Regions from separate parts of the Bradyrhizobium sp. S3.2.6 genome, predicted to be linked through region 1. Evidence: predicted binding sites of a transcription regulator. Region 1 holds the regulator's gene; each other region holds the start of a gene.
What was found. Region 1 encodes HrcA, which represses chaperone genes, less so after heat shock. Its sites were predicted from a motif close to GTTAGCACTCNCNNNNNGNGAGTGCTAAC; they were not measured.
Positions count from the first base shown of each region.

Region 1 (6,458 bases):
AAGTAGGCGGGGACGGTGATGACCGCCTGGTCGACCTTCTGGCCGAGATGGGCTTCCGCGGTCTCCTTCATCTTCTGCAAGATGAACGCCGAGACCTGCGAGGGCGAGTAGGTCTGGCCGTCGGCCTCGACCCAGGCGTCGCCGTTGGAAGCCTTCACGATCTTGTACGGAACGAGCTTCTTGTCCTTCTCGACCATCGGGTCGTCGTAGCGGCGGCCGATGAGGCGCTTCACTGCGAAGAACGTACGCTCTGGATTGGTAACGGCCTGGCGCTTGGCAGGCTGGCCGACGAGGCGCTCACCGTCGTCCGTCACGGCGACGATCGAAGGCGTCGTGCGCATGCCTTCGGAATTCTCGATGACTTTGGCGTTCTTGCCATCCATTACGGCGACGCACGAATTCGTGGTGCCGAGGTCGATCCCAATGACCTTTCCCATGGTCCTGATATCCTTGTTTTTGCGGCAGGTTGGCTGGGCCCAGAAGGCACCCGAACCGAAACCCCCTAAGATCAAACATTCGCGATATTGCGATGGTTGACGCTCATATAGGAGGGGGGGAGGGGCCCGCAAGGACCGAGCGCAAGTTTCGGCCGTGAAAACATTGGGTTTTGGAAGATCATATCCGGGCCTCACCGTCCTTGCGGGTGAGGAAATATTAACAGGTTCGGCCATCTGCCAGCCCCGCCGCCATGATTGGCCCGGCCCTGTTGCCGGCGTGCCAAACCCGCTAAAAGGGCGCCGGCCGGACGGCCTCGCCATGGGCTGCCTCCCATGGGGCTGCTTCGCGCGACAAAGCGGCCCAATCGCCGACCATTGAACGGCCTCAATGTGAACCAATCAGAGTGCCCATGAAGCTGACCCGCCCCCTCGCCGCGCTCGCCCTGCTAGTTGCCACAGCATTTCCGGCGCTCTCCGCCGACGCCGTGTTTCCGCCTGGCTTGCGCCTCGGCATGGTACCGCTGGTCGGGCTGAACACGGCCAAGACCTTTCCGGGCTTCGAGAGTGAGGACGGCAGCGTCAAGGTGCTGATCACCGAGCTGCCGCCGGCGGCCTATGGCGAGGTCGTGGGCGCCTTCAACGCCAATCCGGCCGGCAGCAACGGCATCAAGCCGGACAAGATTGAGACGCTCGCGGGCCTTGCCTATTTCACCACCGAGAGCGGCAAGGCCGGCACGACCCCGGTGAGGCGCTATTCGATGATCGTGCCGGGCACCGGCTTCTCCGGCTATGTCGCCGTGCAGGTGCCCGAGAACGCGTCGAAGATCTACACCGATGAGGCGGTGCGGCAGATGTTTGCCACCGCCGTGACCCGCAAGGAGGTGTCGGCTGACGAGCAGATCGGGCTGATGCCGTTCAAGATCACCGATCTCGCCAGCTTCAAGGACATCCGCACGCTGGTCCCGGGCTCGAGCATCATCCTGGCCGACGGCAACGAGAGCTCGGGCTATGAATCTAAGCCGTTCATGATCCTCGGCCTGATCGGCGCGACGCCGCAGCAGGCTGACGACCGCGCCCGCTTTGCCCAGGAGGCGGCGCTCCAGATCCCCGGGGTGCGCGAGTCCCGCGTCACCATGTCGGAGCCGATCCGCATCAACGGCCAGCCGGGCTTCGAGACCCGGATCGACGGCGTTAGTGGCAAGGACAAGACGCCGGTGACCGTGGTGCAGTGGATCCGCTTCGCGCCCGGCGGTGCTTCGCTCCGCATCATCGCCAGCGCGCCGCGCGACCAGTGGCCGGACGCCTTCACCCGCTTCCGCGCCGTGCGCGACGGCATCCAGCCCAAGGGCTAGTTTCTTGGGGCTGACAGCCCAACCGCTCACCAGAGCCGGCTGCATTTTCGGGCTTTTGTTCGTACACGAACGGAACTAGGCTTCCCTCCATTGGATCATCCTGGAGGGGAGGCCGACGATGCTAAACCGACGACAGATCTTGGCGGCGCTGGGGACCACGGCCCTCGCGGGCCTCGCTCCATCAGCACTTTTCGCAGCGGCCACGATCAAGCCCGACAACACATCCGCGCTGCTCGTGATCGACGTGCAAAACTGCTTCCTGCCCGGCGGCAGCCTCGCGGTAAAGGAAGGCGAGCAGGTCGTGCCTGTGATCAACAAGATGGCGAAAGCGTTCTCGAACGTGGTGATGACGCAGGACTGGCACACGCCCGGCCACGTCTCGTTCGCTTCGGTGCATTCCGGCAAGAAGCCGTTCGAGACCATCGACCTGCCCTACGGCAAGCAGGTGCTGTGGCCCGACCATTGCGTGCAAGGCACCGACGGCGCCTTGCTGTCGAAGGACCTCTCGATCCCGCAGGCCGAGCTCATCATCCGCAAGGGCTTTCACAAGGACGTCGACAGCTATTCGGCGTTCCTCGAAGCCGACGGCAAGACCTCGACCGGACTTGCCGGTTATCTCAAGGGCCGCAAGATCAAGCGCGTCTTCGTGGCGGGTCTCGCCACGGATTTCTGCGTCGCCTGGACCGCGCTCGATGCGCGCAAGGCGGGTTTTGAGGTCTATGTCGTGGAAGACGCCTGCCGCGGCATCGACAATCAGGGCTCGCTCGCGAAGGCCTGGGCCGATATGGCCAAGGCCGGCGTGAAGCGGATTCAGTCTGCGGATATCGCGGCGAGCGCGTAAGGTTTTCGCACGGTCATTCCGGTTCGGCTCACGGAGCCGAACCCGGAAGCTCGAGATTCTCAGGTGCGCAATTGCGCACCATAGTTCGATGCGTCGCATCGCCCCGGAATGACACCTCAATTTTCAGAACGCGGCTTGACGCCGCTCAGTCCGCCTCGTTGCTGTTCGCCGCGGGCGCGGGCTTGGTGCCACCCTTGGCGACGCCGACCAGCGCCGGACGCAGCACGCGATCGCCGATGGTGTAGCCAGCCTGCATGACCTGCACCACGGTGCCCGCGGGCACCGACGCATCGGGCACCTCGTACATCGCCTGCTGGAAGTTCGGATCGAACTTCTGGCCCTGCGGATCGAACTTCTTCACGCCGTGCTTTTCCAGCGCGTTGAGCAGCGAGCGCTCGGTGAGCTCGACGCCTTCGATCAGCGCGATCAGGCCGGGATCGGCGGCGGCACGCGCTTCCGCCGGAACGGCGTCGAGCGCGCGCTGAAGATTGTCGGCAATGTCGAGCACGTCGCGGGCAAAGCCGGTGACGCCGTAGAGCTTGGAGTCAGCGACCTCCCTGGCGGTGCGCTTGCGCAGATTTTCCATCTCGGCCAGCGTCCGCAGCATGCGGTCGCGCGACTCGGCGGCTTCCTTCTGCAGCAATTCCACCGAACCCGGCTCGGGATCGTCGGGCATGATGTAGGGTTTTGACACCACCGGCTCGCCGGTCGCGGCGGTCGTGTCTTCGGGTTGCCGGTCTTGATCGGTCATCGGCTCTCTTTTCAAGCTCGTCTTACGGGATTTTGCTGGCCCGGATATCGTGCTTCGGGCGCTGAAAATCAAGCGCCCGTGATCGGCTCAAATGCCGGTCAGCCCCCCAGCAGCCGGCTGACGATGCGGGCGGCGTAGTCCACGGTCGGGATCACACGGGCATAATTCAGCCGCGTCGGCCCGATCACGCCCAGAACGCCGACGATGTGGCCGGCGGCATCCCGATAGGGCGAGATGATGGTGGACGACCCCGACAGCGAGAACAGCTTATTCTCCGAACCGATGAAAATCCGCACGCCTTCGGCGGTTTCGGCGCGCCCGAGCAGGTCGATCACGCCGCGCTTGGTCTCGAGATCGTCGAACAGCAGCCGCACCCGCTCGAGATCCTCCAGCGCGTGCAGATCCTCCAGCAGATTGGCGTGGCCGCGAACGATGAGCTGGCGGTCTTCATTATCGCCGCCGGACCAGCTCGCAATCCCGGCCGAGATCACCTTTTGCGTCAATTGGTCGAGCTCGGCGCGAGCCTCGCCGAGCGCGGTTTCCAGCTCGAGTCGCGCCTCGGCGAGCGTCCGGCCGCGAATCCGCGAATTGAGAAAGTTGCCGGCTTCGGTGATGGCCGAGGAGGGAACCCCCGGCGGCAGCGTCAGCACGCGGTTTTCGACCTGGCCGTCCTCGCCGACCAGGATCACCAGCGCCTTCTCGGGTTCCAGCCGGACGAATTCGATATGTTTCAGCCGGGTATTCGATTTCGGCGTTAGAACGACAGCCGCGGTGCGGGTGAGACCCGACAGCCGCGTCAGCGCCTGATCGAGCGCCGCCTCGACCGACTGCGCCTGGCCGACCGAGGTCAGCTGGCTTTGGATCGACTGCCGCTCGGCATCATTGAGGTCGCCGACCTGCATCAGGGCGTCGACAAAGAAGCGCAAGCCGAGTTCCGTGGGCAGCCGGCCAGCAGAGGTGTGGGGCGCATAGATCAGGCCGAGATGTTCCAGATCGGCCATGACGTTGCGGACCGAGGCCGGCGACAGCGGCATCGCGATCAGCCGTGAGATGTTGCGCGATCCGACCGGCTCACCGGTCGCGAGATAGCTTTCGACAATTTGACGAAAGATGTCGCGGGAACGCTCGTTGAGCTGGGCGAGGCCTGCGCGCGGCGCGATCAGATGGATCGGATCGTGATGGGCCACAGGGTAACTCCTCTCAGATGCTGATAATTTGTCCATCCCCGAGGGTTCTGACAAGCGTGGCGTTTGCGGGGTGGAAAACCGGGGGTGAAAAAGCCTTGTCTTCCCCCCTTGCCGCCCACCCTCACCCCACCTACAAGCACCGCGAATAGCCCTTTTCCGAGAGTTTTGGAGGAATTCCCATGCGGCCAAGCCGCCGTGCGCCCGACGAATTGCGCCCCGTGACGCTGGAGCGTGGCGTGGTCAAATATGCGGAAGGCTCCTGCCTCGTGAAGTTCGGCGACACCCATGTGCTGGTCACCGCTACGCTGGAAGACCGTTTGCCGCCCTGGCTGAAGGGCCAGGGCCGCGGCTGGGTCACCGCCGAATACGGCATGCTGCCGCGCGCGACCTCCGAACGCACGCGCCGCGAAGCCGCCGCCGGCAAGCAGAGCGGCCGCACCGTCGAGATTCAGCGCCTGATCGGGCGTTCGTTGCGCACCATCGTCGATCTCGAAGCGCTCGGCGAGCGCCAGATCACGGTCGATTGCGACGTGCTCCAGGCCGACGGCGGCACCCGCACCGCCTCGATCACCGGCGCCTGGGTCGCGCTCGCCGACTGCATCAACTGGATGAAGACGCGCAACATCATCAAGGCCAACGTGATGCGCGACAACGTCGCCGCGATCTCCTGCGGCATCTATCAGGGCAAGCCGGTGCTGGATCTCGACTATGCCGAGGATTCGGAAGCCCAGACCGACGCCAATTTCGTCATGACCGGCGATGGCCGCATCATCGAGGTGCAGGGCACGGCGGAACGCGAGCCGTTTACCCAGCACGAGTTCCTTGCGCTGATCGCCCTGGCGCAAAAGGGCATCGCGCGTCTCGTGGACTTGCAGAAACTGGCTGTCGCGTAGTCAATAGGCCCATGCACCGCCGAATCACCGGAAAGCTCGTCATCGCGACCCATAATCCCGGCAAGCTCGCCGAGATGAAGGAGCTGCTCGCGCCTCATGGCATCGAGGTGGTGTCGGCCGGCGAGCTCGGCCTGCCCGAGCCAGACGAGACCGGCAACGATTTCCGCAGCAATGCGGCGATCAAGGCGGTCGCGGCGGCGCAGACGTCGAAGTTGCCCGCTTTCGCCGATGATTCCGGCATCGTGGTCGATGCGCTCGACGGCGCGCCCGGCATCTACAGCGCGCGCTGGGCCGGACCGTCCAAGGATTTCGCTGCCGCAATGGCGCAGATCGAGCGCCTGTTGCAGGAGCGTGGCGCCACCACGCCGGACAAGCGCAAGGCGCATTTCGTCTCCGCGCTCTGCGTCGCCTGGCCCGACGATCATCTCGAAGAGGTCGAGGCGCGCGTCGACGGCACGCTGGTGTGGCCGCCGCGCGGCACCGCCGGCTTCGGCTACGATCCGATGTTCCTGCCGGATGGTTACGATCGCACCTTCGGCGAGATGACCGGCATTGAAAAGCACGGCCTGCCACCGCTCGGCCTCGGCCTGTCCCACCGCGCCCGCGCCTTCGTGAAACTGGCGGAGATCTGCCTTGAGCCGCGCTAGAGCGTTTTCGAGCGAAGTGGATACCGGTTCGCGCCAGGAAAACGCGTCAAAACAGGAATCCGAAGCCTTTGGCGTCTACGTGCACTGGCCGTTCTGCCTGTCGAAGTGCCCCTATTGCGACTTCAACAGCCATGTCCGCCACGCCGCGATCGACGAGGCGCGCTTTGCATCCGCCTTCGCCCGCGAGATCGAAACCACCGCGCAGCGCTCGCCCGGCCGCGAGGTGACCTCGATCTTCCTCGGCGGCGGCACGCCGTCGCTGATGCAGCCGGCAACCGTCGGCGCCGTGCTCGACGCGATCGGCAAGCACTGGAAAGTTGCCAACGACGTCGAGGTGACACTCGAGGCAA
Region 1 covers NZ_JBEPOS010000001.1:266,683-273,140, reverse strand. Annotated here, with positions in the region: gene dnaK (molecular chaperone DnaK) at 1-437, opposite strand, end outside; gene ABID58_RS01320 (hypothetical protein) at 848-1,789, shown strand; gene pncA (bifunctional nicotinamidase/pyrazinamidase) at 1,908-2,630, shown strand; gene grpE (nucleotide exchange factor GrpE) at 2,776-3,381, opposite strand; gene hrcA (heat-inducible transcriptional repressor HrcA) at 3,480-4,568, opposite strand; gene rph (ribonuclease PH) at 4,748-5,461, shown strand; gene rdgB (RdgB/HAM1 family non-canonical purine NTP pyrophosphatase) at 5,473-6,108, shown strand; gene hemW (radical SAM family heme chaperone HemW) at 6,125-6,458, shown strand, end outside.

Region 2 (6,458 bases), on a different contig from region 1:
GCCGGCGATCCTCGTCACCGGCGTGTCGTTCGCGGTCCCGCAATTCGTGATCTCGAACTACATCAATCCCTGGATCGTCGACATCGGGGCGTCGCTGATCTCGATGGGCGCGCTGATCCTGTTCCTGAAGGTGTGGCAGCCGAAGCAGCTGTGGCTCTCGGCTGCGCTGCGCGGCCGCGACGAATCGGTATCGCATATGGGCACGACAACGCCGCTCGACAAAACTCCGCTCACGCAGGCCGAGCTGTGGAGCGCGCTGTTGCCGTGGATCATCGTCTGCATCGTCATGCTGATCTGGGGTAACGGCGCCTTCAAGACCTGGGCGAACGGGATCTTCACCTGGAACTACGCCGTTCCCGAACTGCACCAGATGATCAACAAGATGCCGCCGGTCGCGCCAGGGCCGACCAAGGAGAGTGCGGTGTTCAGCTTCACCTACCTGTCGTTCACCGGCACTGGCATGCTGATCGCGGCGATCATTTCCGGCATCCTGATGGGCGTGGGTCCCGGCAGGTTGCTGACCGAGTACGGCCGCACCATCCGGCTGTGTGCGATCTCGTTGATCACGATCTCAGCGATGCTCGCGATCGGCACGCTCACCCGCCTGTCCGGTGTCGACGCCACGCTCGGTCTCGCCTTCGCCGCGACCGGTGTGCTCTATCCCTTCTTCGGCACGCTGCTCGGCTGGTTGGGCGTGGCGCTGACCGGATCGGATACCGCATCGAACATCCTGTTCGGCAACCTCCAGAAAATCACCTCGCAGCAGATCGGCCTGTCGCCGATCCTGATGGCGGCGGCGAACTCGTCCGGCGGCGTGATGGGCAAGATGATCGACGCGCAATCGATCGTTGTCGCCTCCACCGCCACCAGATGGTACGGCCACGAAGGCACGATCCTGCGCTTCGTGTTCTGGCACTCGATCGTGCTGGCCTGCCTGGTCGGCGTGCTCGTGACGTTGCAGGCCTACGTCTGGCCGTTCACCGCGCTGGTGCTGAAGTAACGGGGAGGCGTGTTACAATGAAATTCCCCGCGGGTCTCGGCTCGCGGGGATTTTTTGTGTCTTGGATCGACGAATCTTCTCAAAGGCTTCGCTGTCTTATAGAAGATCCGGTGAGTCAGGTCGATCGAGAGGTCTCATGGTTTCGTTCAAGCGGATGGTATGTGCGGCGGCCGCGGTGCTTGCGATGTCCACAGTCGCGCATGCGCAGGAGGGCTTTCCCTTCGGTACCGAGATGACGCTGGAGGCCGTGCCGCAGCCCGGTTCGAAACGAATTCCGAACATCGAGATCGGTGACAATGGCGAGGTCGTGATCGAGCTCTGGTGCAAGGGCGGCAAGGGACAGTTCTCGGTGGCCGGCAACACCGTGATTTTCGTTCCCGGCGCAATTCAGGATCGCTCCTGTCCGCCGGCAAAGGCCCAGGCCGATGACGATCTCGTCGCCGCTCTCGCCGCTGCCGAGACCTGGAAGCGCCAGGGCGACATGCTCACGCTAATCGGCCCGAAGCCGCTGCGGTTTCGTACCAACGGGAATTGAGGCTCGCTCTGGTCATTCCCCGCGAAGGCGGGGAATCCAGTATGCCGCGGCCTATCTATTCAATCACAATCGTCTCGGAGTACTGGATCGCCCGGCCAAGCCGGGCGATGACAGCGCGTTGTTGTGTGCGCCTACTTCCACACCGACTTGTCGGCGTCCCAGCGCTGGCCCTTCAGCTCCCTGGCGAGCGCCTCGATCGAGCCGTTGTCGTCGGGCTGGTCGCCTTCCTCATCGGCGCTCGCCTCATCCGATACGTTGAGCTTCGCGCCGCTGCTCTCATCGGCGGTCGTGGTCGAGGGGCTGCCGATCCAGACCAGCAGCTTGTCGGTCGGCCCCGGCTTGTCGGCGGAGACGAGGCCCGAAACCTCGATCGTGTCGGTGAGATCGAGCGCCGGGAAATCCTGGTTCGGACGCTTGAAGACCAGCTTGAGCTTGCCGGTGGCGGCGTTGAAGCTCTGCGAGACCGGCTTTGCCGCAAGCGTCTTGCCCAGCACGCCAGCCACCGCGGTGGCAAGCTTGTCGCGGTTGATCTTGTCGCCGTCGCGCCAGTCGGCGGCGGGGATGCGGATGGTGCGGTCCATCTCCGCCAGCCCTGCGGTCCAGCCGGCGGCGGTGACACCCGGCATCGCCTTGAATTTCGCGAGCAGTGCGGCCGAGCGCTCCGGGTCGACCGACATGTTGATGGTCTGCTCGCCGGCGCGCAGCGCGTCGCAGCCGACGCTGAGACTTGCCAGCGTCACCTCGACGTCCTGGCCCTTGAGGCTCTTCAGGAAGTCGGTCGCGTTATCCAGCTTGACCTTGACCGCGATCGCTTCGGGCGAGACTTCGGTAAAATCCTTCGGCTGGGGCGTAATGCCGTCGTCGGTGGTCTGGTTGTCCAAAAATTCCTTCTCGCTGAGATCGGCATTGTCAGGCGAGGTCACTTCGGTCACGGCCTGGCCGATACCGATCTGGCCGCGGAACTCGAAGGTGTCGCCGGTCGGCTTGCGCGTGAGCTTGACCGTGACTGGCGCTTTCGCGCCGAGGCTCGAGGTTGTGCCGCTCAGCGTCTGGCCTGCGATCTGGAGATTGACGACGAAGCGGTCCTTGCGGTCGGAGTTCTTGGCGACGGGGTAGCAGACGTCGAGCACGGCTGCGGTGACCGTCTTGCCCTGCCGCGTCTCCTTCAGGATCACGTCGGCATTGCCATCCATCAGGCCGTCGATCGAGGTGAAATAGCGCGTCTCCATGCCGCCGGGCGCCGTGGCCTTCGGCGACAGCTTCATCTGGGCGGAGGCGACCTCGGGAGAGACGGCGAGCAGGGCCGCCAAAAGGGCGGTCGAACAAACCAGAAGCGCGCGCATTGACGAAAGTCCTCGAAAGAATGGAATCGGCGTCACCGTAGTGGGTTTTGGCCGCCGGTTGAAGCGCAGGTGAGTGTCGACAAAAAAGAAGGCCGCCCGGAGGCGGCCTTCGCAACACTATCGGGTGAGGATGGGCTCAGAAGCCGCCCATGCCGCCGCCGGCCGGCGCGGGCGGGGCTTCCTTCTTCGGCGCTTCGGCGACCATGGCCTCGGTGGTCACCAGCAGGCCGGCCACGGAGGAGGCGTCCTGCAGCGCGGTGCGCACCACCTTGGCGGGATCGATGATGCCCTTCTCGATCATGTCGACATAGTCCTCGGTCTGGGCGTCGAAGCCGAAGGTCTCGGACTTGTTCTCGAGGATCTTGCCGACCACGATCGAGCCCTCCACGCCGGCATTCTCCGAGATCTGGCGGATCGGAGCTTCCAGCGCCTTCAGCACGATGTTGATGCCCGCCTGCACGTCGGCATTGGCGTTGGTGAGACGCCCCACAGCCTTCTTGGCGCGCAGCAGCGTCACGCCGCCGCCGGGGACGATGCCTTCCTGCACCGCGGCGCGGGTGGCGTTGAGCGCGTCCTCGACGCGGTCCTTCTTCTCCTTGACCTCGATCTCGGTCGCGCCGCCGACGCGGATCACCGCGACGCCGCCGGCGAGTTTGGCGAGACGCTCCTGAAGCTTCTCACGGTCGTAGTCCGAGGTGGTCTCCTCGATCTGGGCCTTGATCTGGCCGACGCGGGCCTCGATCTCCGGCTTCTTGCCGGCGCCCTTGACGATCGTGGTGTTCTCCTTGTCGATCACGACCTTGCCGGCACGACCGAGCATCTTCACCGTGACGTTCTCGAGCTTCATGCCGAGATCCTCGGAGATCAGCTGGCCACCGGTCAGGATCGCGAGGTCTTCCAGCATGGCCTTGCGGCGGTCACCGAAGCCCGGCGCCTTGACGGCCGCAACCTTGAGGCCGCCACGCAGGCGGTTGACAACCAGGGTTGCCAGCGCCTCGCCCTCGACGTCCTCGGCGATGATGACGAGCGGCTTCCCCGACTGCACCACGGCTTCCAGCACCGGCAGCATGGCCTGCAGGCCTGAGAGCTTCTTCTCGTGCAGGAGGATGTAGGCGTCCTCGAGCTCGGCGGTCATCTTCTCGGGGTTGGTCACGAAGTAGGGGCTGAGATAGCCGCGGTCGAACTTCATGCCCTCGACGATGTCGACTTCGGTGTCGAGCGACTTGTTTTCCTCGACGGTGATGACGCCCTCGTTGCCGACCTTCTGCATCGCCTGCGCGATCATCTTGCCGATGGCGGCGTCGCCGTTGGCCGAGATGGTGCCGACCTGGGCGACCTCGGAGGAAGCGGCGACCGGCTTGGCGCGCTTCTCGATGTCCTTGACCACGGCCGTCACCGCAATATCGATCCCGCGCTTGAGATCCATCGGGTTCATGCCGGCAGCAACCGCCTTGGCGCCTTCGCGCACGATGGCCTGGGCCAGCACGGTCGCGGTGGTGGTGCCGTCGCCGGCGAGGTCGTTGGTCTTGGAGGCGACCTCACGCACCATCTGGGCGCCCATGTTCTCGAACTTGTCCTCGAGCTCGATCTCCTTGGCGACGGTGACGCCGTCCTTGGTGATGCGGGGCGCGCCGAACGACTTCTCGATGACGACGTTGCGGCCCTTGGGGCCGAGCGTCACCTTGACGGCGTTGGCGAGAATGTCGACACCGCGCAGCATGCGATCGCGCGCGTCTCCGGAAAACTTGACTTCCTTGGCAGCCATGGTCTGCAATCCCTGTTATGTCGTGATGTGTCTTGTTTGATGCTGTGCTGCGGAATGATGGATGCCCGGACCTGATGATCCGGGCATGGCATTCAGCGGCTGTTCAGGCGTCTGGCCTTAGGCCATCACACCCATGATGTCCGACTCCTTCATGATCAGGAGCTCCTCGTTGTCGATCTTGACCTCGGTGCCCGACCACTTGCCGAACAGCACGCGGTCGCCGACCTTGAGGTCGATCGGGATCAGCTTGCCAGCCTCGTCACGACCGCCGGGGCCGACGGCGACGACTTCGCCCTGGGACGGCTTTTCCTTGGCGGTGTCGGGGATGATGATGCCGCCCTTGGTCTTTTCCTCGGCATCGATACGTTTGACCACGACACGGTCATGCAGCGGACGAAATTTGGACTTAGCCATGACGTTTCCCTTTGGAGGCTCAGTTTTCCGAAAGTAGCGGAAGTGGGTGAGGGCGGCGCTCCCGTCCATCCTCTGCCCGAGGATCAAACGGCGCCCCTTAGCAATCGGTCTTTCCGAGTGCTAATAGTGCGCAGGGGATATGGCTTGACTGCGATCCTGTCAAGCAAAGGTGGTTAAGCGATTGGTGAGGCGGATATAGGATGGTGTCTACGGAAACTCGATTCCGGCGCGGGCGTATATTAAGACGTCATTGCTACGGCTGCGGTTTTGCGCTTGGCTGCGGGAGGGATGCGGCCATGGTCTTGTTCGGGGGAATGCCATGATCAGTTCAGCTCACGCGCGCACGGTTGCCAATCTGGCGGCGGCCTCTTGCTTGGCGCTGCTGCTCGGCGCCTGCGGCGGCGGCATGAGCCTGCCGTCCTTTTCCTCGTCCCAGCCGGCGCCCGAGGCCGAGCCGGGCACCGGGCCGGAAATGCCAGCCTCGATCCGCGGCGACGAGATCGTCGGCCGCTGGGGTCTCGCCTCGTTCCAGAACCCGGCCGACCGCGCCCGCACCGAGGCGGCCGCGCGCGCCCAGTGCAAGAATCCCTACGTGATCGGCGCCGGCACCTCCGGCGGCGTGGTCATGCATCTCGCCGACCAGGCCACGCCGCAGGAATTGCGGCTGAAGGGCTCGCCGGGCGGCAAGAATTATATCGGCCCCCCCGGCCCGACGCCGGGCGAGCAGGACCGCGAGATCGTCTCCTTCGACGGCCGCGTCATGATCACCCGCTTCGTCGACAAGGACGCCGCCACCCGCTACGGCAACATGGTCTACGTCCGCTGCGCGCCGAGGGCGTGAGGCGGGCCGAGCTCTAACCGCTCGTCATTGCGAGGAGCCCGCGACAAAATTGCGAAGCAATTTTGCGCTGGTGCGACGAAGCAGTCCAGACTGGTTCCGCGGAGGGACTCTGGATTGCTCCGCTGCGCTCGCAATGACGAAAAAACGCCGGCTTCTCGCCGGCGTTTGCTTTCCGTCTGTCGCGTCGCTTAGTCGAACAGCGCGTCGATATCGTCCTGCGAGGCGTGACCGACGTCGCCGGCGAGCTTCGGGCCGTTGAGCAGCTTGTCGTCCTCGCTGCGGGTATCCACCTGCGCCGGCACGTGGGCCTTGATCGCGTCGACGCCGCCCCAGATTTCCATCATCGCATTGATGTGCTGCTCGATGAACTTCATCGTGCCCATGACCTTGCTGATGCGCTGGCCGGTCAGGTCCTGGAAGTTGCAGGCCTCGAAGATCGAGATGACGCGTTCCTGGATGTCGTCGGCGAGCCGCTTCTGCTGATCGGCCGATTGCACCTTGGACATCGCGCTAGCCGCCTGGTCGATCGACTCCGCGGCTTCGAGGATCTGCTGGGTCGC
Region 2 covers NZ_JBEPOS010000005.1:193,809-200,266, forward strand. Annotated here, with positions in the region: gene ABID58_RS13120 (L-lactate permease) at 1-1,000, shown strand, start outside; gene ABID58_RS13125 (META domain-containing protein) at 1,137-1,535, shown strand; gene ABID58_RS13130 (hypothetical protein) at 1,667-2,878, opposite strand; gene groL (chaperonin GroEL) at 3,015-4,643, opposite strand; gene ABID58_RS13140 (co-chaperone GroES) at 4,761-5,057, opposite strand; gene ABID58_RS13145 (hypothetical protein) at 5,377-5,898, shown strand; gene ABID58_RS13150 (protein phosphatase CheZ) at 6,087-6,458, opposite strand, start outside.
Region 2: a site for HrcA is predicted at 5,154-5,182, ahead of ABID58_RS13140 (co-chaperone GroES). Genes of this name have one in related genera too.

Region 3 (6,458 bases), on a different contig from region 1:
CCGGAAAGAAGACCTGCAGCGACGCTCGCCGCGGCAAGTGCCTTGATCGTTGTCGCTTTCATGTCGTCCCTCTCTTGGCGAATGTTCGTGACGCCGTCCGCGCTCGGTGAGCAACGATAGGGCAGCTCCGTGCGAACGGCGTCACGCTCTGGACTATCGTCCAAAAGACCGATCTGATGAAATTCCAGTTTCACACTCCCTTATACGGATTTGATATGGCCACCAGACGCATGGGCTTGAAGCATGTGGAGGCTTTTCGGGCGGTCTTCGTGACGGGATCGATGACGCAGGCGGCTCAGCGCATGCATACCTCGCAACCCCAGATCAGCCGCCTGATCGGACAGTTGGAGGCGATCACGCAATTCCCGCTGTTCGACCGCAGCGGCGGCCGCCTCCGTCCGACCGTGGACGGATCGCGCTTTTTCCAGGAGGTCGAGAAGACTTTCATCGGCCTGGCGGGACTGGAGACCAGCGCAGCCAGCATCCGCTCGTTCGGCATGGGTCGGCTAAGCGTTGCGGCGATGCCGCGCCTGGCCGGCGGCCTGCTGACGCGCATCGCGACGCGCTTCAAGGTCGACTATCCGCATGTGATGATCTCGATCCGATCCGGCTCGGCGAGCGCCGTGCACGACTGGGTCAGTTCAGGGCTTTGCGACACCGGGCTCGCAATGCTTTACGGCGAGGTTGCGGGGGTGCATGTCGAACCGGTGCTCAAGACCCGTTGCGTCGCGATCATGCCGAAGGCGCATCGTCTTGCGCAGAAGAAGACGCTGCGCCCTGCCGATTTCGCCAATGAGGCCTTCATCTCCTTCGCCACGGGGAGCCCGCTCCACGATCGCATCGATATGATCTTTGCGCAGGCCGGCGTCACGCGCCGCGTCGTTGCCGAGACCGATCTGGGCGCATCCGTCTGTGCCCTGGTCGCGGCGGGTCTCGGCATCAGCATCATCAATCCGATTGCCGCGCATGACGAGAGCTCTGGCGCGGCCCTGATTGCGCGTCCCTTCAACCCTGCTGTCCCCGTCACGATCGCGCTGCTCTATCCGCCCTATGCCGCGCGCGGCCGGTTGATCGATGTCTTCGGCGAATATGCGCGCAAGATCATGAGCGAAGAACTGGGCTATCTCGAGCGGTAGTCGGGGGGCCCGTCATTGCGAGCGCAGCGAAGCAATCCAGAATCTTTCCGCGGCGGCGGTCTGGATTGCTTCGTCGCAAGGGCTCCTCGCAATGACGACGGAGCGAGTCGGGCCGCTACGCCTTCAACTCCACCGTCTTGAACTCCGCAGGCAAAATCACCTCCAGTAACTCCACGTCGTCAGAATAATCCAAGATCATGTGCTTGATCTTCGGCGGCTGGGTCCAGGCGCTGCCTTCCTTCATCAAGGTCTCGCCCTGCCCGTCCATGTAGGTCTTCACCCAGCCCTTGAGCACGTAGACCATCTGGAAGTCGACGTCGTGGAAGTGCAGTTTTGAGACCTCGGCAGGATCGCAGGGGCCTTGCAGGCGGATCACATGGGCTTGCGCGAGGCCATGGCTTGCAGCGGCGATGCCGAGGTCGCGGTATTTTGCGTAGGCGCGCAGGCCGTCGGCTTTGAAATCTTCCTCGCGATGGTGGCTGATGGCGATGCGCTGCTTCGGGCGCGCGGGTTTCTTCGTTGTGGCCTTGGTTGTTGTCTTGGCGGGCGTCGTGCGCGCCTTCGCTTTCACGGCTTTGCGCGCGGAGGATCGCGCGGCGGATTTGGCGCCGCTCCGCTTCTTCACCGCAGTCTGGGCTGCGCTGCGCGATTTTGTTTTCTTGCTTGTTTTCTTGCTTGTCTTCTTGGCCATGGGCCGGCCTCCCCTGGTGTTATCGGGAAAGGCTAGCACGGAAACATATCTCGTAGGGTGGGCAAAGCGGGAAGCCTGCCCACCATTGCAAATGGAAGCGCGGAGAGATGGTGGGCACGGCGCGCGAAGTGCGAGCGCCTTTGCCCACCCTACCGCACCGTCCAAGCCCTCAATTCAGCCGGAACACGCCATCCACGGCGCGCAGCTCGGCGGGCTTGATCAGCTTGGAATGCGCGACCGTCACCGAGTGAAGCGGGCCGTCGAGCTTCTCTTCCCAGAACGCCAGGAAATCCTTCAGCGCCGGGAATTTCGGAAACATGTCGTAGTTCTGCCAGACATAGGTCTGAAGCAGCGAAGGATGATCCGGCATCCGATAGAGAATCTGTGCCGTCGTCAGCCCGTAACCCAATAGCTGTTTCCGGAAATCGTCGGAAACGGCGCCCGCCCGCAAGCCCATGCCAACCTCCTTTGCAGGAGCGCATATTCAGGGATGGCTTGCCGGTACGCTGCTGACGAGCCACCCGGTGGAGATGCGCTCACATGAGAGAAATGTGACGCAAACTGACAATCCATCTCAAGCCCAAAAGTTTAACAAGCTGTTGAAATTCAATGCGTTAGCAGCAGACGCGGCTCCGTGCTAATACGGCCCCAAGGGCCCTCCAAGACCGGTTAACGATGGTAAAGGGATTCTGGCAGACAGGCCTTCTGAGTGCCGATTTTTCTGCTAGAAGCCCTTGCCCCCGCAAAATTCCTGTCCTATTTCAGCCTCACCTGTGCTAGCACTCGTGGGCACAGACTGCTAACGCCTAAAAATTCCCATACCGTGCAACTACTTAGGAGGACTGCATGAAATTCCGTCCGCTTCACGACCGCGTCGTGGTCAAGCGCATCGACGCAGAAGAGAAGACCGCCGGCGGCATCATCATTCCCGACACTGCCAAGGAAAAGCCCTCGCAGGGCGAAATCGTCGCCGTCGGCCCTGGTGGCCGCGACGAAGCCGGCAAGCTGATCCCGATCGACCTGAAGGTCGGCGACCGCGTGCTGTTCGGCAAGTGGTCCGGCACCGAGGTCAAGATCGACAACGTCGACCTGCTGATCATGAAGGAAAGCGACATCATGGGCGTCCTCGACGTCCCCGCTTCCAAGAAGAAGGCGGCCTAACAGCCCCCTCTCTCCCCCAGCTAAACCCCTCAAGGAAAAATCCAGATGTCAGCTAAAGAAGTCAAATTCGGCGTAGATGCGCGCGACAAGATGCTGCGCGGCGTCGACATCCTCGCCAACGCGGTGAAGGTCACGCTCGGTCCCAAGGGTCGCAACGTCGTCCTCGACAAGTCGTTCGGCGCTCCCCGCATCACCAAGGACGGCGTCACCGTCGCCAAGGAGATCGAGCTCGACGACAAGTTCGAGAACATGGGCGCGCAGATGGTGCGCGAAGTCGCCTCCAAGTCCGCCGATGCGGCCGGCGACGGCACCACCACTGCAACCGTGCTTGCTGCTGCGATCGTTCGTGAAGGTGCCAAGTCGGTTGCCGCCGGCATGAACCCGATGGACCTGAAGCGTGGTATCGACCTGGCCGTGGAAGCCGTGGTCGCCGACCTCGTCAAGAACTCCAAGAAGGTCACCTCGAACGACGAGATCGCCCAGGTCGGCACCATCTCGGCCAACGGTGACGCGGAGATCGGCAAGTTCCTGTCCGACGCCATGAAGAAGGTCGGCAACGAGGGCGTCATCACCGTCGAGGAAGCCAAGTCGCTCGAGACCGAACTCGACGTCGTCGAGGGCATGCAGTTCGACCGCGGCTACATCTCGCCCTACTTCGTCACCAACGCCGACAAGATGCGCGTTGAGATGGATGACGCCTACATCCTCATCAATGAGAAGAAGCTCTCCTCGCTGAACGAGCTGCTCCCGCTGCTCGAGGCCGTGGTGCAGACCGGCAAGCCGCTGATCATCGTCGCCGAGGACGTCGAAGGCGAAGCGCTCGCGACCCTGGTCGTGAACCGTCTGCGCGGCGGCCTGAAGGTCGCGGCCGTCAAGGCTCCGGGCTTCGGCGATCGCCGCAAGGCCATGCTGCAGGACATCGCGATCCTGACCGGCGGCCAGGCGATCTCGGAAGATCTCGGCATCAAGCTCGAGAACGTCACGCTCAACATGCTCGGTCGCGCCAAGAAGGTGATGATCGACAAGGAGAACACCACGATCGTCAACGGCGCCGGCAAGAAGGCCGACATCGAGGCGCGCGTGGCCCAGATCAAGGCGCAGATCGAGGAAACCACCTCGGACTACGACCGTGAGAAGCTCCAGGAGCGTCTCGCCAAGCTCGCAGGCGGCGTCGCGGTGATCCGCGTCGGCGGCGCGACCGAGGTCGAGGTGAAGGAGCGCAAGGATCGCGTTGATGACGCGATGCATGCGACCCGCGCGGCTGTCGAGGAAGGCATCGTCCCGGGCGGCGGCGTCGCCCTGCTCCGTGCTTCCGAGCAGCTCAAGGGCCTGCGCACCAAGAACGACGACCAGAAGACCGGCGTCGAGATCGTGCGCAAGGCGCTGTCCGCGCCCGCTCGCCAGATCGCGATCAACGCCGGTGAAGACGGCTCGGTGATCGTCGGCAAGATCCTGGAGAACAAGACCTACGCTTACGGCTTCGACTCCCAGACCGGCGAGTACGTCAACCTGGTCACCAAGGGCATCATCGACCCGACCAAGGTGGTCCGTACCGCGATCCAGAACGCAGCCTCGGTTGCGGCGCTGCTGATCACCACGGAAGCCATGGTCGCCGAGCTGCCCAAGAAGGGCGGCGCCGGTCCGGCGATGCCCCCGGGCGGCGGCATGGGCGGCATGGACTTCTGATCCAGCCACTCAGGCAAACGTTGAAGTGCGAAACCCCGGCAGCGATGCCGGGGTTTTTGTTTTGGGCCCGTCATTCCGGAGCGCGCCCGCTTGGGCGCGAGCCCGGAATGACGGCCCCTTACCCCACCTTCCCCATCCGTTCCGGGCGCAGCTCGCCTCTGGAATCGAGCGACCAGAAGATCCGCGTCACCTTGCCGACCAGATTGTCCATCGGAATAAAACCCATCGCCGACTTGAAGCGGCTGTCGGTCGAGTTGTCGCGGTTGTCGCCGAGCGCGAAGAAATGGCCTGGAGGCACGGCGTAGACTTCGGTGTTGTCGACAAAACCATTGTCGACACAGTCATACGTGACGTAGCTCGCGCCGTTCGGCATCGTCTCGCGCCAGCGCTTCACCTTTGCACCGACCTCGCCGCCGCAGGCGGCGCCGGCGGACACGTCCTTGAGCGCAACGCGCGTCACCGGCTGGTCGTTGAGGAAGAGCTGCCCCTGCCGCATCTGGATGCGATCTCCGGGCAGCCCGACCACGCGCTTCACATAATCGACAGACGTATCTTTCGGCGACCGGAATACGACGATATCGCCGTAGGCGGGATCGGCGGCGCGAAAGCGGCCGGAGATCCATGACGGCGCGAAGGGAAACGAGTAGCGGCCGTAGCCGTAGGCATATTTGGCGGCGAAGACGTAGTCGCCGACCACCAGCGTGGGCGTCATCGAGCCGGACGGGATGTTGAACGGCTGATACAGGAAAATTCGAAGCAGGAACGGTGGCGACCACAGCACGGGGACGAGCAGGATCAGGATGACGATCGCCTTCCATTCGCTGGATCTGGCGCGCGGCCGGTTGGTGCTCTCAAGAGTGGTCATCGCCTGCCCTGCCCGGGATTGTCGTCGCCACAGGATTGCGCAACCTATGGGCGCGCGCAATCCCGGGCCTACTTGAGTTGGTCGTCAATTTGCGAAGCTGCGTTCAAAGGGCCGCCTGCTGGCGATCAACTGCACGACATGTCCTGGAAACACGTTCTCACCCAGTCGATCGTCACGCGCGTTGCTGCGTCGCGCTTGAGGTGGTTCTGCACGAGCAGCCAGACGTCGCGGCGCTTCGGCAGCAGCGTCGCGCGCAGGCGGCGATCACCGAGCAGATCCGCGCAAACATACTCCGGCAACACGCCGGCGACCTGATACGAGCGGATCAGGTTACGGATGACCCGGACGTTGTCGGTGACGCAGCGCGCGCGGGCTTGCCTCGTGCGCAGGAATTGCATCTCGGGAATGTCACCGAGCTCGTCCGGATAGGCGCACAGCACCGGCTCACCCTCGGTCGTAACAGGCTCGAAATAATAGATGCTGATATCGCCGAGCCTGGAGATCGCAAAGTCACCTTTGTCGGGCTTGCGCAGCCGGATGGCGAGATCGGCTTCCCAGCGCGAGAAGTTGACGTTCTCGCTCGAGGTGAGGAATTGCAGCGTCAGGCCGGGATTGGCGCGCAGGAAGTCGCTCGCGCGCGGCGCCAGCACCTCCTCGGCGACCGTGTTGGTGGAGGCGATGCGCAGGCGTCCCACCGGACCTGCCAGGCTCTCACTGAGGCGACCGATCTCGGTGGCATGTGCGGCCATCGCCTCGACATGGGCCAGCACCGCCTCGCATTGCCGCGTCGGCCTGCGGACGCCGTCGGCGGCCTCGAACAGACGCAAACCGAGCGCACGCTCGATGCGCGACAGCCTGCGCCCGACCGTGGTCTCGTCGATGCGCAGCCGCGCGCTGGCGCCCGCATAGGTGCCCTCGT
Region 3 covers NZ_JBEPOS010000007.1:173,440-179,897, reverse strand. Annotated here, with positions in the region: gene ABID58_RS16075 (amino acid ABC transporter substrate-binding protein) at 1-62, opposite strand, end outside; gene ABID58_RS16070 (LysR substrate-binding domain-containing protein) at 216-1,136, shown strand; gene ABID58_RS16065 (cupin domain-containing protein) at 1,252-1,827, opposite strand; gene ABID58_RS16060 (usg protein) at 1,997-2,284, opposite strand; gene ABID58_RS16055 (co-chaperone GroES) at 2,674-2,988, shown strand; gene groL (chaperonin GroEL) at 3,034-4,674, shown strand; gene lepB (signal peptidase I) at 4,793-5,539, opposite strand; gene ABID58_RS16040 (LysR family transcriptional regulator) at 5,665-6,458, opposite strand, start outside.
Region 3: a site for HrcA is predicted at 2,603-2,631, ahead of ABID58_RS16055 (co-chaperone GroES). Genes of this name have one in related genera too.